4 regions of the Streptomyces canarius genome follow, and region 4 is predicted to be linked to each of the others. Evidence: riboswitches for the same ligand, from Rfam matches in the RefSeq annotation. Region 4 holds a riboswitch; each other region holds the start of a gene.
The links. A riboswitch is a leader RNA that binds a small molecule or an ion and turns the genes downstream of it on or off. The one in region 4 is predicted to bind S-adenosylmethionine.
Positions count from the first base shown of each region.

Region 1: it holds a riboswitch for S-adenosylmethionine, as region 4 does, so the genes downstream of both, thrC (threonine synthase) here and IE294_RS08885 (aminotransferase class V-fold PLP-dependent enzyme) in region 4, are expected to answer to the same signal.
Region 2: it holds a riboswitch for S-adenosylmethionine, as region 4 does, so the genes downstream of both, IE294_RS24860 (amino acid ABC transporter permease) here and IE294_RS08885 (aminotransferase class V-fold PLP-dependent enzyme) in region 4, are expected to answer to the same signal.
Region 3: it holds a riboswitch for S-adenosylmethionine, as region 4 does, so the genes downstream of both, IE294_RS20090 (DUF3293 domain-containing protein) here and IE294_RS08885 (aminotransferase class V-fold PLP-dependent enzyme) in region 4, are expected to answer to the same signal.

Region 1 is NZ_BMVN01000006.1:39,688-42,868, forward strand. It holds gene IE294_RS10950 (glucosyl-3-phosphoglycerate synthase) at 1-917, opposite strand, end outside; SAM riboswitch class I at 1,049-1,188, shown strand; gene thrC (threonine synthase) at 1,206-2,489, shown strand; gene IE294_RS10960 (MoaD/ThiS family protein) at 2,638-2,913, shown strand.
Region 2 is NZ_BMVN01000018.1:106,198-109,378, forward strand. It holds gene IE294_RS49075 (putative leader peptide) at 1-75, shown strand, start outside; gene IE294_RS24855 (glutathione S-transferase C-terminal domain-containing protein) at 158-1,045, shown strand; SAM riboswitch class IV at 1,123-1,233, shown strand; gene IE294_RS24860 (amino acid ABC transporter permease) at 1,587-2,570, shown strand; gene IE294_RS24865 (amino acid ABC transporter ATP-binding protein) at 2,567-3,181, shown strand, end outside.
Region 3 is NZ_BMVN01000013.1:87,661-90,841, reverse strand. It holds gene IE294_RS20095 (FG-GAP-like repeat-containing protein) at 1-1,846, shown strand, start outside; SAM riboswitch class IV at 1,917-2,032, shown strand; gene IE294_RS20090 (DUF3293 domain-containing protein) at 2,078-2,578, shown strand; gene IE294_RS20085 (DUF2252 domain-containing protein) at 2,731-3,181, shown strand, end outside.
Region 4 is NZ_BMVN01000004.1:422,833-426,013, reverse strand. It holds gene qcrB (cytochrome bc1 complex cytochrome b subunit) at 1-466, shown strand, start outside; gene trpD (anthranilate phosphoribosyltransferase) at 589-1,653, shown strand; SAM riboswitch class IV at 1,727-1,844, shown strand; gene IE294_RS08885 (aminotransferase class V-fold PLP-dependent enzyme) at 1,974-3,181, shown strand, end outside.

The DNA of each region.
Region 1 (3,181 bases), on a different contig from region 4:
GCGATCTCCACCATGGGCGGCCGTTCCTCGGTGTCCACCGAGTAGGTGCGCGGCTCGAACCCCGCCTCCCCCCGCTCGAACTGGGTCAGCGCGGGCCGGACCAGATGGCCGCGGGCCAGCCGGAGCTGGGCGGTGCGGTAGATCGCGGCGGCCATCCGGCCGAGCGCCTGCCCGTCCTGGTGCCGGTGCCTGCGCACGCCCACGTCGACCTGGGCCAGCGCGTCCAGGCCCACCAGGTGCAGCGCGTCCACCAGCATGCCCAGCTCCACGCCGTAGCCGACGGGGAACGGCAGCTGTTCCAGCAGCGTGCGGCGGGCCGCGTACTCGCCGCCCAGCGGTTGCACGAACCCGGCCAGCTGTGGCCAGTGCATGTTCAGCAACGGACGGGCCATGAGTTCGGTGACCCGGCCGCCCTGCCCGGCACTGCCGCCGAGCGGACGGTCGTACATCGCCTTGACCAGGTCGACGTCCGGGTCGGTGAACAGCGGGCCGACGATCCCGGAGACGAAGTCGGAGGAGAACTCCCTGAGGTCCGCGTCGACGAAGCAGACGATGTCCCCGCCGGTCACCAGCAGCGACCGCCACAGCACCTCGCCCTTGCCGGGGACGGCCGGGACGCGCGGCAGGATGGCGTCCCGGTGGACGACCCGGGCGCCCGCGCGCGCGGCGACCTGGGAGGTGCGGTCGGTGGAGCCCGAGTCGACGACCACGATCTCGTCGACGAGCGGCACCTGCTCCACGAGGTCGTGCCGGATGACCTCGACGATGTCGCCGACGGTCTCCTCCTCGTTGAGCGCGGGCAGGACGACGCTGACGGTCTGGCCCGTGCGCTGCTTCGCGGCGAGGATCTGGTGCAGCGGACGATCGGCCACGGACCAGGACCGGGTGGTCAGCCAGCGCTCGACTTCTTCCAGCACAGTCTGTGGCTCCTCACTCTTGTCTCGCGGTTCGGACGACTATCTCAACTGTCCCGGCCGTCGGTTACAGTCTTGAACAACGCCGATGACCATCGCATGTCGGGGGTCGGGTGCGTTCCACAACCGCATACCGCTCATCCAGAGGGGCAGAGGGACACGGCCCGGTGAAGCCCCGGCAACCCCCCTGACCGGACTCGTTCGCGCGAGGCTCACGGCCAGGGAAGGTGCCAATTCCGTCTCACGGCGAGATGCGTCGTGGGGAAGATGAGGAGAAAGGGCCTCGCCTCCATGGCTGTGCAGACAGTTGCCACCACCAGCGAATCCACCGTCGACCTCGGCCCCGCCGCGGCCCTGAGCTGTCGCGAGTGCGGTCACCGGGTGCCGCTCGGCCCGGTCTTCGCCTGCGAGGAGTGCTTCGGCCCGCTGGAGATCGCCTACGACTTCTCCGGCTACGACACCGAGGAACTGCGCCGCCGCATCGAGGCGGGCCCCGCGAACATCTGGCGCTACGCGCCCCTGCTGCCGGTCCCGGCGGACGTCGCCGGCAAGCCGAACATCAACCCGGGCTGGACCAAGCTCGTCCAGGCCGACAACCTGGCCCGCGAGCTGGGCGTGACCGGCGGCCTGTACGTGAAGGACGACTCCGGCAACCCGACCCACTCCTTCAAGGACCGGGTCGTGGCCCAGGCCCTGGAGGCCGCGCGCGCCTTCGGCTTCACCACCCTGTCCTGCTCCTCGACCGGCAACCTGGCCGGCGCCGTCGGCGCCGCCGCCGCCCGCGCCGGCCTCCGCTCCTGCGTGTTCATCCCGCACGACCTGGAGCAGGGCAAGATCGTGATGGCCGCGGTCTACGGCGGTGAACTCGTCGGCATCGAGGGCAACTACGACGACGTGAACCGCTTCTGCTCCGAGCTGATCGGCGACCCGGCCGGCGAGGGCTGGGGCTTCGTCAACGTCAACCTGCGGCCGTACTACGCGGAGGGCTCCAAGACCCTGGCGTACGAGATCTGCGAGCAGCTCGGCTGGCGGCTGCCGGACCAGATCGTGGTCCCGATCGCCTCCGGCTCCCAGCTCACGAAGATCGACAAGGGGCTCCAGGAGCTGATCAAGCTCGGTCTGGTCGAGGACAGGCCGTACAAGATCTTCGGCGCTCAGGCCGAGGGCTGCTCCCCGGTCTCCACCGCCTTCAAGGCCGGCCACGACGTCGTACGGCCCCAGAAGCCGAACACCATCGCCAAGTCCCTGGCCATCGGCAACCCGGCCGACGGGCCGTACGTCCTGGACATCGCGCGCCGCACCGGCGGTGCCGTGGAGGACGTGACGGACGAGGAGGTCGTGGACGCGATCAAGCTGCTCGCGCGGACCGAGGGCATCTTCGCGGAGACCGCCGGCGGCGTGACCGTCGGCGTCACCCGCAAGCTGCTGGAGGCGGGCGTGCTGGACCCGGCGAAGACCACGGTCGTCCTCAACACCGGCGACGGCCTGAAGACCCTGGACGCGGTGGCCGGCACCGGTCTCACCGCCACCATCCGCCCGACCCTGGACTCCTTCCGAGAGGCCGGCCTCGCATGACGGGCGTTCCGCCGGGAGGCCGCACGCGACCCGCGGGCCGGTGGGGGCCGGTCACGCCCGCGCGGCGGCAGCCGCACCCGCACCACGGCCCCGCGCCCCTGGGGCGCCGCCCCGCCGTACCCGTGAACCCGACCGGAGGTCCCACCGCATGAGCGTGACCGTTCGCATCCCCACCATCCTGCGCACCTACACCGGCGGGCGGGCCGAGGTCGCCGCCGAGGGCACGACGCTCGGCGAGGTCATCGCCGACCTGGAGAAGAACCACACGGGCATCGCCGCGCGCGTGCTGGACGACCAGGGCAAGCTGCGCCGGTTCGTCAACGTGTACGTCAACGACGACGACGTCCGGTTCGAGCAGGGCCTGGACACGACGACCCCCGACGGGGCCGGCGTCTCGATCATCCCGGCGGTCGCCGGCGGCTGAGCCGCGGATCCGCCCGCTCATTACCTTCGGTAACCGCGGTTACCGGCTGTTCATCCGATTGCCCCCTCCGTAAGAGAAGCGGAGGGGGCAATTCTGTGTGATTGAGCGCGGTAGAGTTGGGGAACACGGCCCCGGCCTCCGGGTCGCGGGCCCTGGATTTCATGCCGCCCGCCCGACAAGAAGTAGCCAAAGTGTGCGGGTTGTCTGCGGCTTTTGTGGCTTTTATGGGGCCCGACTTGCCCTGAATTCGGATGAATTCTCGCCAGAT
Region 2 (3,181 bases), on a different contig from region 4:
TGCGCCCCCCTGCTCACCTCCCGTCGCCACATCGACCTCCAGCGCGTGTGCAGCGCGATCAGCCGCCACCGCTGAGCCGGGCCGCCCCTCCGCCCCCACCGACCGGTCACGCCCGTGCCGGCGCGCCCCTTCGCACACCCACCACCCGGGGAGACGCATGTCCATCACTCCGCTCGCCGCCGTCCCGTCCACCCGCGGTACCGCGCCCGTCTTCCGAGGCCGGATCGGCCGGGACGCGCGCAGCGGCCACTACGCCGTGCCGCACCGCTACCGGCTCCATCTGTCGACCGCCTGCCCCGACGGGCTGCGCCTCGCCGTCGGCCACAGCCTGCTCGGCCTGGACGACCGCTGTCCCGTCACCCTCCTGCCCGCTGTCCCGGACTGTCCCGGCGGCGGCCACGCCGTGCTCCGCCCGCTCTACGAGGCGAGCGCCCACCACTACACCGGCCCGGCGCTCGCGCCCGTGCTCAGCGACGACTGGTCCGGACGCATCGTCAGCACCCACACCCCCGACATCCTGCGCGACCTGGACCGGTTCCGGCCGGGCGGCGACGCCCGCCTGTACCCCTCCGGCCTGGAGTCCGTGATCGAGGCCGTCGAGCGGATGTGCGCCGAGGGCATCGAGGAGGCCGCGCAGGGCGCCGGCCGCGCCGGTGCCGACCCCGCCGAACGGGCCGCCGCCCTCGACGTGCTGCTGGACACCCTGGGCCGGCTGGAGCGGCGGCTGAGCGGCGCGGAGTACCTGGCCGACGACCGGCTCACCGCCGCCGACATCGAGCTGTGGGTCACCCTCGTGCAACTCGACACCGTCCACCGCTGCCACCTCGACGCCTCCGCCGTGCACCGCATCGTCGGCCACCACGCCCTGTGGGCCTACGCCCGCCGCCTGGCCGCCCACCCCGCCTTCGGCCGCCACCTCGACCTCGACGGCATCGCCCGCCGCCACCACGGTCGCTGCCAGGGCCTGGAGGCCGCCGGAGCCGCTGTCCAGATCCTGGACTGGGCAGGCCACGCCGCGGATGCCCCGGACGCTTCGCGCAGGTGAGAGCGGGCCGCCGAGGTCCACTGGGCGGACGGCCGTTGACATTCGAACGGGCAACTGCCTTACTTACGGCTCAGAACGGTCATGAGCGTCAGCGCCAAGCCCTGGCTCGCTGACCGGCAACCCTCGCACCGCGGTGGGGTGCCCCAGGTGACGACCGGACCGGATGACGTTTTCGGTAAGCGCGAGGCCCCACGGGGCCGGAACAGTGACAGGTGACGCCATGTACGCAGCTCCCAGGACGGCCGCGAGCCGCCCCCAGGGCTGCGTACCGTCGTACGCCGGTCTCCTCGTCGCCGACCGCGCCGTCGATCTGCTCCGCGTGAACAGCGCACTGTGTACCGCACCGGGCTCTGCCCGCTGTCAGGGCTGACGTCTCCTCCCAGCCCCCGCGTTCCCGCCGCACACCGTCCGTCCGGTGTGCCGTTGTCCGCCCAGCCCCCGGTTCCGCGCCTGTTAGTGCGCCGCCTCGTGCCCCAGTGCCGTCGTGGCCCACCTCCGCTCCCGCGCGGCCCCGGGGTGACCGACTCCGCCGGAGCCCGCCATGAGTGAACCCGCAGGCGCCGCCGTCTCCCTAGCCGAGGCGCCGGCCCCCGCCGACACACCGTCAAAACCCCTGTCCGCCCAGCCGGTCCAGCCGCTGCGCCGGCCCGGCCGGTGGATCGTCACCGCCGCCGTCCTCGTACTCGTCGCGCAGATCCTGCACGGACTGGTCACGAACCCCTTCTACCAGTGGGACCGCTTCCGCTACTGGTTCCTGCGCCCCACCGTCCTCGACGGCCTCCTCGTCACCCTCGAAGTCGCCGCGCTCAGCGCCGTCCTGGGGCTCCTCGGCGGCATCCTGCTGGCACTCGCCCGGCTCTCCGGGAGCCCGGTTCTGCGCGCGGTCAGCTGGACCTACACCTGGCTGTTCCGCTCCGTACCGCTCATCGTCGTACTGATCTTCCTCTACAACTTCAGTGCCCTGTACAAGACGTTGAGCCTCGGCGTGCCGTTCGGACCCGCCTTCGTCACCTTCGACGAGTCCCGGCTGGCCACGGACATGACGATCGCCGTCATCGGCCTCAGCCTCAACGAGGCGGCGTACGCGGCCGAGGTGGTCCGCGGCGGCATCCTCTCCGTGGACCAGGGACAGCACGAGGCCGCCGCCGCGCTCGGCCTGCCCCGGGGCTACCAGTTCCGCAGGATCGTCTTCCCGCAGGCCCTCAGGTCCATCACCCCGAACTACGTCAACCAGCTCATCGGCCTCATCAAGAGCACGTCCCTGGTCTTCTACGTGTCGCTGCTCGACCTGTTCGGCACGGTGCAGTCGATGGGCAGCACCTACCCCGGTGACGTCGTGCCGCTGCTGATGGTCGCCACCGTCTGGTACCTGATCCTCACCAGCGCCGTGTCCGTCGTCCAGTTCTACGTCGAGCGGTACTACGCCCGGGGCGCCACCCGCACCCTGCCGCCGACCCCCTTGCAGAAGGCCCGGGCCGTCCTCGCCGGCCTGCGGGCCCGGCTGAGCCGGGAGGCCGCCGTATGACCACCGCGCAGACCCTGCCGAAGGCCGCCCCCGCCGCGCTCGAAGTGCACGGCGTCCACAAGTGGTACGGCTCCCACCGCGTCCTCGACGGCATCGACCTGACCGTCCGCCCCGGCGAGGTCACGGTGATCCTCGGACCGTCCGGCTCCGGCAAGTCCACGCTGCTCAGGGTCGTCAACCACCTGGAGAAGCCCGAGATCGGCCACGTCAGCGTGGGCGGCGAGCTGATCGGGGTGAGGCGGCACGGGGACCGGCTCAGGGAACTCAGCGAGCGCGCCATCCTCGCCCAGCGCAGCCGGATCGGCTTCGTCTTCCAGAACTTCAACCTCTTCCCGCACCTGACCGTCCTGGAGAACGTCGCCGCGGCCCCCGCCGCCACCGGCGGGCTGACCAGGGCGGCGGCGCAGGAACTCGCCCGGGAACTCCTCGACCGCGTCGGCCTCGGCGACAAGACCGGCGCCTACCCGCGGCAGCTGTCCGGCGGCCAGCAGCAGCGCGTCGCCATCGCCCGCGCCCTCGCCCTGCGGCCCGGGATCATCCTCTTCGACGAGCCGACCTCGGCGCTCGACCCCGAACTCGTCGGCGAGGTGCTGGCCGTCATCAAGGACCTG
Region 3 (3,181 bases), on a different contig from region 4:
CTGCATCCGGATGTTCGCCGACGGCACCGGCCGCCACGGCCGCCGCGACTCCACCGAGTCCGGCCTGACCATGCTGCGCGCCAACGGCGCCGTCGACTGGGGCCCGACCCTCGACACCGGCGACGACTCCCCGGAGCTCACGGACCTCTCCGGGCGGTACGCCGTCGTCGACGGCGCCTCCTCCGGCAAGCAGTACATCGGTGGGTTCGCCACCGCCGGGGCGGGCAAGGTCCTGCTCAAGCGGGACCGGGTCGCCGCGGCCGTGTGGGGGAACACCCTGTGGAGCGGCGCGGCGAGCGGCGGGAAGGTCACGGCCACCCGGCTCCCCGCGGGAACCGCCGTCGAGTCCTTCACCACCCGCGACGGCTGCACCCCGTCCGACCTCCAGGCCGTGGGCCGCTTCGTCTACTGGGTCTGCCGGGACGCCTGGGGCGACGTACACGGCGCGGGCCTGTACGACCGCACGACCAAGCGCACCTCCACCGCCCCGGACAGCCGGGTCCTGCTCGGGGACGGATACCTGGTCGAGCGGGTTCCCGGCACCCAGTCGGACAGCGGGCTGAGGTTGCTCGACCTGCACAACGGGCTGCCGGCCGGCGGCAGTCACACCGACCTGCCGAGCCGCGAGCTGGCCGACTGGACCGACCTCGGCCAGGAGAACACCGGGGCCGGGAGCAGCTGGACCGTGGACCGCTTCGGCGGCGGCGTCGCCTACGCCGACCGCGACCAGCGCGTGCACGTCGTGCCGGCCGGCGTCCCGGCGTCCCCCCTCACGGCCGTCGACGCCACGGTCACCGCGGGCTCCGCGCACTGGTCCGGCACCTGGTGGCTGTCCAAGCCCGCCGCCGACTGGAAGGTGACCGTCCGCCGGAAGACGTCCGGCGCCACCGTCCGTACGCTCTCCGGCGGCACGGCCCGGGGCCTGCTGACGGCCGCCTGGGACGGCAGGGACACCGCGGGTCGCCTGGTCGCCAACGGCGCCTACACCTGGACCCTCACCGCCCGGCCCGCCGACGGCCGGGGCGCCGCGCTCACCCTCTCCGGAGACGTCAAGGTGACCGCCGGGACGGCGGCACCGCGCGACTACGCCGGCAACGACGGGGTCGGTGACGTCCTCACCCTCAGCTCCTCCGGCACCCTCACCGTCCGGCGCGGCACCGGTACGGGCACGCTGGGCGGCACGGTCTCCGGCTCCGGCTGGCCGGCCACCGCCCGGATCGTGCCGTTCGGCGACCTGGACGGCGACCACTGCAACGACGTGCTGGTCCGCACCGGCGGCGCCCTGCGGGCCTACCGCCCGGCCTGCGGCAAGGCCCCGACGCCCGCCACGCCGTACACCTCGCTCGGCACCTCCGGCTGGAACGCGTACGACGTCCTGACCTCACCCGGCGACGTCAACGGCGACGGCCGGCCCGACCTGATCGGCCGCCAGTCCTCGACCGGGGACGTCTACCTCTTCAAGGGCGCGGCGAACGGCAGGCTCTCCGCCCGCACGAGGATCGCCTCCCACTGGACCGGCTACAAGAAGATCGTCGGCGCCGGTGACCTCACCGGCGACGGCCGCGGCGACCTCCTCGTCCAGGACAAGTCCAACGAGCTGTGGCGGTACGAGGCCACCACCACGAGCACGGGCGGCTTCAAGGCCCGCGTCAAGGTGTTCGCCGACTGGGGCGCCTCCTACAACGCGGTCGTCGGCGCGGGCGACTTCACCGGCGACGGCCGCGCGGACCTCGTGGCCCGCGACACCGCGGGCACCGTGTGGCGCTACAACGGCAACGGCAAGGGCTCGTTCGGGGGCCGAGTGAAGATCGCCACCGGGTGGAAGGGGTACACGGCCGTCATGTGACGGCGGATGCGACGTCAGCCACGGGTCCTGGGCTGGACTTTGCGCCGGGCCCCGTGCCAGGATCCGCCTCGGTCACGAAGCCGATCGCGCCCCTGGACGAGCGTCGGCTGGCAACCTCGCTCACCGCGCAAGGTGCCCTCCAGGGAAGACCGGGCCCCCACGGTCCCGTGGGGGTAAGCGCGGATCTCCCTGCCCGGCGGGTAAGGGGGTCCCTCTCGGACGGAGACCCTCATGACCGCCGGCAACCCGATCACGCGAACGTCCCAGTGGGGCCTCTACCAGCAGGCCGTCGTGGACGTGGAGTTGCCCGGAGGACCGGTCCGCATCACCCCGGCACCGCCCGGGGTGGTGGTGGGCCGGTTCCCCGTCCCGCACGGGGAGACCATCCACGTGGTCACGGCCCACAACCCCCGGGGCACCCGCGCCTCCCGGCAGCACAACGACCGCGCGCATCGGCAATTGCTCGGCCTGCTGCGCCGGCGGGGACTTCCGTGGTGGCCCGCTGTCGGCGGTGACCCGGACGGCCGGCACACCGAGGAGAGCGCGGCGATCGTCGGCCTGAGCGACGACGAAGCGCGCGCGCTGGGACGGGAGTTCGGGCAGGACGCGGTGTTCGCCTGGTCGGCGCCGGCATGGAGGCTGCTCACCTGCTTCGGCGCCGAAGAGGCACTGACACTCGGGTGGCGGGCTACAGAGCGGCCTTCAGGGCCTTCAGGGCCTTCAATGCCTTGAGGGTCTTCAGGTCTTGAGAATCTTCAGGGTCTTGAGGGCCTTCAGGGCCTTCAGGGCCTTCAGGGTCTTGAGGGTCTTCACCCGCGGGCGCGCTGAGTTTCCCCAGGGTGCTGACGGTTTTCGGCCACCGGCTGTACGGTCTCCCCGAGTTGATGTTCGTACCGTCGCCTGTTCGAAGGCGGGCGGGCCGTGCGGGGAAGGCGGTCGCGGTGACCGGAACCGATGTAGGAGCGACGGACGCGGCGGACCGGGGCGCACGCCGCCTGCCCCGGGTGCGCGGGTTCGCCGCCTGGCCGCCGCAGGGCTCGCCGAAGGAGGAGGGCAAGGCGCTCCGGACGGGTGTGCCGCGCTCCGCCCACCGCACGCTGGAGCTGGACGCCGCCCGCCCCGACGCGGTGAGCGCGGTGGCCGAGTCCAACGCCGGCCGCATCGCCGAACTGACCCCGCTGCGCGTGGGCCGGATGGCGGCCACCCCCTTCGCCTTCCTGCGCGGCTCCGCCGCACTCATGGCGTACGACCTCGCGCGCACCCCCACCACCAGGATCGGCACCCAGATCTGCGGTGACGCCCACGCGGCCAACTTCGGGCTGTACGGCGACGCCC
Region 4 (3,181 bases):
CGTGTACTTCGTGATGCTGATCGGTGGCGGCAACGACATCTTCGCCACGCACTTCCACCTGTCGATCAACGCGGTCACCTGGTTCGTCCGGATCGCCTACTTCGTGGGTCCGGTCCTCGCCTTCATCGCCACCAAGCGGATCTGCCTGGGTCTCCAGCGCCGCGACCGCGACAAGGTGCTGCACGGCCGCGAGACCGGCATCATCAAGCGACTGCCGCACGGTGAGTTCATCGAGGTGCACGAGCCGCTCAGCCAGGAGCAGCTGCACACGCTCACCTCGCACGACCAGTACCAGCCGGCCGAGATCGGTCCGACGGTCGACGAGAACGGTGTCGAGCGCAAGGTCCCGGCCTCTCAGAAGCTGCGGGCGAAGCTGTCCAACGCCTACTTCGGCGAGGACAACCAGATCCCGAAGCCGACCGTCGAGGAGTACAAGGAGATCACGAGCGGCCACGGCCACCACTGATCCCCGCGTCGCCACGCCACGCCGAAGGGCCCCGTCCGCAACCCGGACGGGGCCCTTCGCCGTGCCGCCCGGCTGGATAGGGTGGTGTACGACGTAGCAGGAACCTGTTCAAGGAGCGGCTGATGAGCGCTGTGACCCCCGCTGGAGGCGACACCGCGGCGGGCCGCTCCTGGCCCGCCCTGCTGAACGGTCTGCTGGACGGCCGGGACCTGTCCGCCGACGACACCGCCTGGGCGATGGACCTGATCATGCGCGGGGAGGCGACCGACGCGCAGATCGCCGGGTTCATGGTGGCGCTGCGGGCCAAGGGCGAGACGGTCCAGGAGATCACCGGACTGGTCCGGACGATGTACGCGCACGCGAACGTCATCGAGGTGCCCGGCCCGGCCGTGGACATCGTCGGCACCGGCGGCGACGGCGCGAAGACGGTGAACATCTCCACCATGTCCTCGATCGTCGTCGCGGGCACGGGGGCGAAGGTCGTCAAGCACGGCAACCGCGCCGCGTCCTCCGCCTCCGGCTCCTCCGACGTCCTGGAGAAGCTGGGCGTCAACCTCAACCTGACCCCGCAGCGGGTGGCCGAGGTGGCCGAGGAGGCCGGCATCACCATCTGCTTCGCGGTGCGGTTCCACCCGTCCCTGCGTCATGTCGCCGCCGCGCGCGGCCAGTTGGGCATCCGGACCACCTTCAACGTGCTGGGCCCGCTGACCAACCCCGCGCAGGTGCGGTCGCAGGCCGTCGGGGTCGCGGATCCCCGCATGGCGCCGATCGTCGCCGGTGTCCTCGCCGAGCGCGGCAACTCCGCGCTGGTCTTCCGGGGCGACGACGGCCTGGACGAGCTGACCGTCACCGCTACCTCCCGGGTGTGGGTGGTCCGGGACGGCAAGGTCACGGAGGAGGTCTTCGACCCGCGCGAGGCCGGCATCGACCTCGTCCCCGTGGACGCCCTGCGCGGTGCCGACGCCTCCTACAACGCGGCGGTCGCCCGCCGGCTGCTGGACGGCGAGAGGGGGGCCGTACGGGACGCCGTCCTGCTGAACTCGGCGGCGGCGCTGGTGGCCCTGGAGCCGGCGGACGCGCCGCTCACCGAGCAGATCCGCGCGGGCATGGCGCGGGCCGCGGAGTCGATCGACTCGGGCGCGGCCAAGCGCACCCTGGACCGCTGGGTGGCCGTCAGCAACGCCTGACGCCCCCGGGAGTCGTCCCGCGATCCGGACACGGGTTGCGGGACGACGATCACTTCAGTACGTTCCTGTACCAGGTCATGAGTGACAGTCATGAGGCCCCGGCCGACTGTCCGGCAACCCTCCGTCCGTGGCGGGGTGCCCCGGGTGAAGACCAGGTCGTACGGCAGCAAGGCCTACGGCAAGCGCGGACCCCTCACACACCAGGGGTCCTGGTCGTTCGAGGGAGTCCTCCGTGAGCAAGCGAATGCGTTAGGGCCGCAGAGCCCCGCCTCCGCACACCCCTTTTTCTCTCTTCGCCTTCCTCTCACGGGAGTTCCGCCATGTCCGTCTCCACCGCTGCCGCCGACCAGTCCGTTTGCACCCCTCTGCCCGTTCTGGGGCGAGATGTCACCGTTCCGCTGGTCACCGGCGGCGAAGTCAGCTACGCCGCCCTGGACTACGCGGCCAGCGCCCCCGCCCTCCAGCGCGTCTGGGACGACGTCGCCGCGTACGCCCCGTACTACGGCAGTGTCCACCGCGGCGCCGGCTACCTCTCCCAGCTCTCCACCGACCTGTTCGAGAACGCCCGCAAGACGGTCGCCGAGTTCCTCGGCTGCCGCCCGGCCGACCAGGTGATCTTCACCCGCTCGACCACCGACTCCCTCAACCTGCTGGCCCGGGTGATCCCGGCCGACTGCGAGGTCTTCGTCTTCGAGACCGAGCACCACGCCTCCCTGCTGCCCTGGCAGGACGCGCGGGTCACCTGCCTCGACGCCCCGCGCACCCCGCGGCAGGCGGTGCAGACCCTGGAGCGGGCCCTCGCCGGCCGTGACCCGTACGGCCCGGCCCTGGTCTGCGTCACCGGCGCCTCCAACGTCACCGGCGAGCTGTGGCCGGTGCGTGAACTGGCCGCCGCCGCGCACGCCCACGGCGCCCGCATCGTCCTGGACGCCGCCCAGCTGGCCCCGCACCACCCGGTGGACCTGCGTGACCTGGACGTCGACTGGGTCGCCTTCTCCGGCCACAAGCTGTACGCCCCCTTCGGCTCCGGCGTCCTGGCCGGCCGCGCCGACTGGCTCCAGGCGGCCGAGCCGTACCTCGCGGGCGGCGGCGCCAGCCGCAAGGTCACCCGGCGCCAGGACGGCGGCGTGGCCGTCGAGTGGCACGAGACCGCGGCCCGGCACGAGGCGGGCTCCCCGAACGTCATCGGCGCCTACGCCATCGCCTCCGCCTGCAAGGCCCTCACCGAGGCCGGCTGGGACACCCTCGTCGCCCGCGAACAGCACCTGATCGCCAAGGTCCGCGAGGGCCTGGCCGAGGTGCCCGAGGTGCGCGTGCTGTCCCTCTTCGGCGACGACGCCCCGCGCGTCGGCGTCATCTCCTTCGTCGTCGAGGGCTGGAACAGCTCGCACTTCGCCGCCGCGCTCTCCGCCGAGTACGGCATCGGGGTCCGCGACGGCCTCTTCTGCGCCCACCCCCTGGTCCGCACCCTGCTCGGCAGCGACCCGCAGACCCAGGGCGAGTGCGGCGCCCCCGAGGCGGCCCCGGG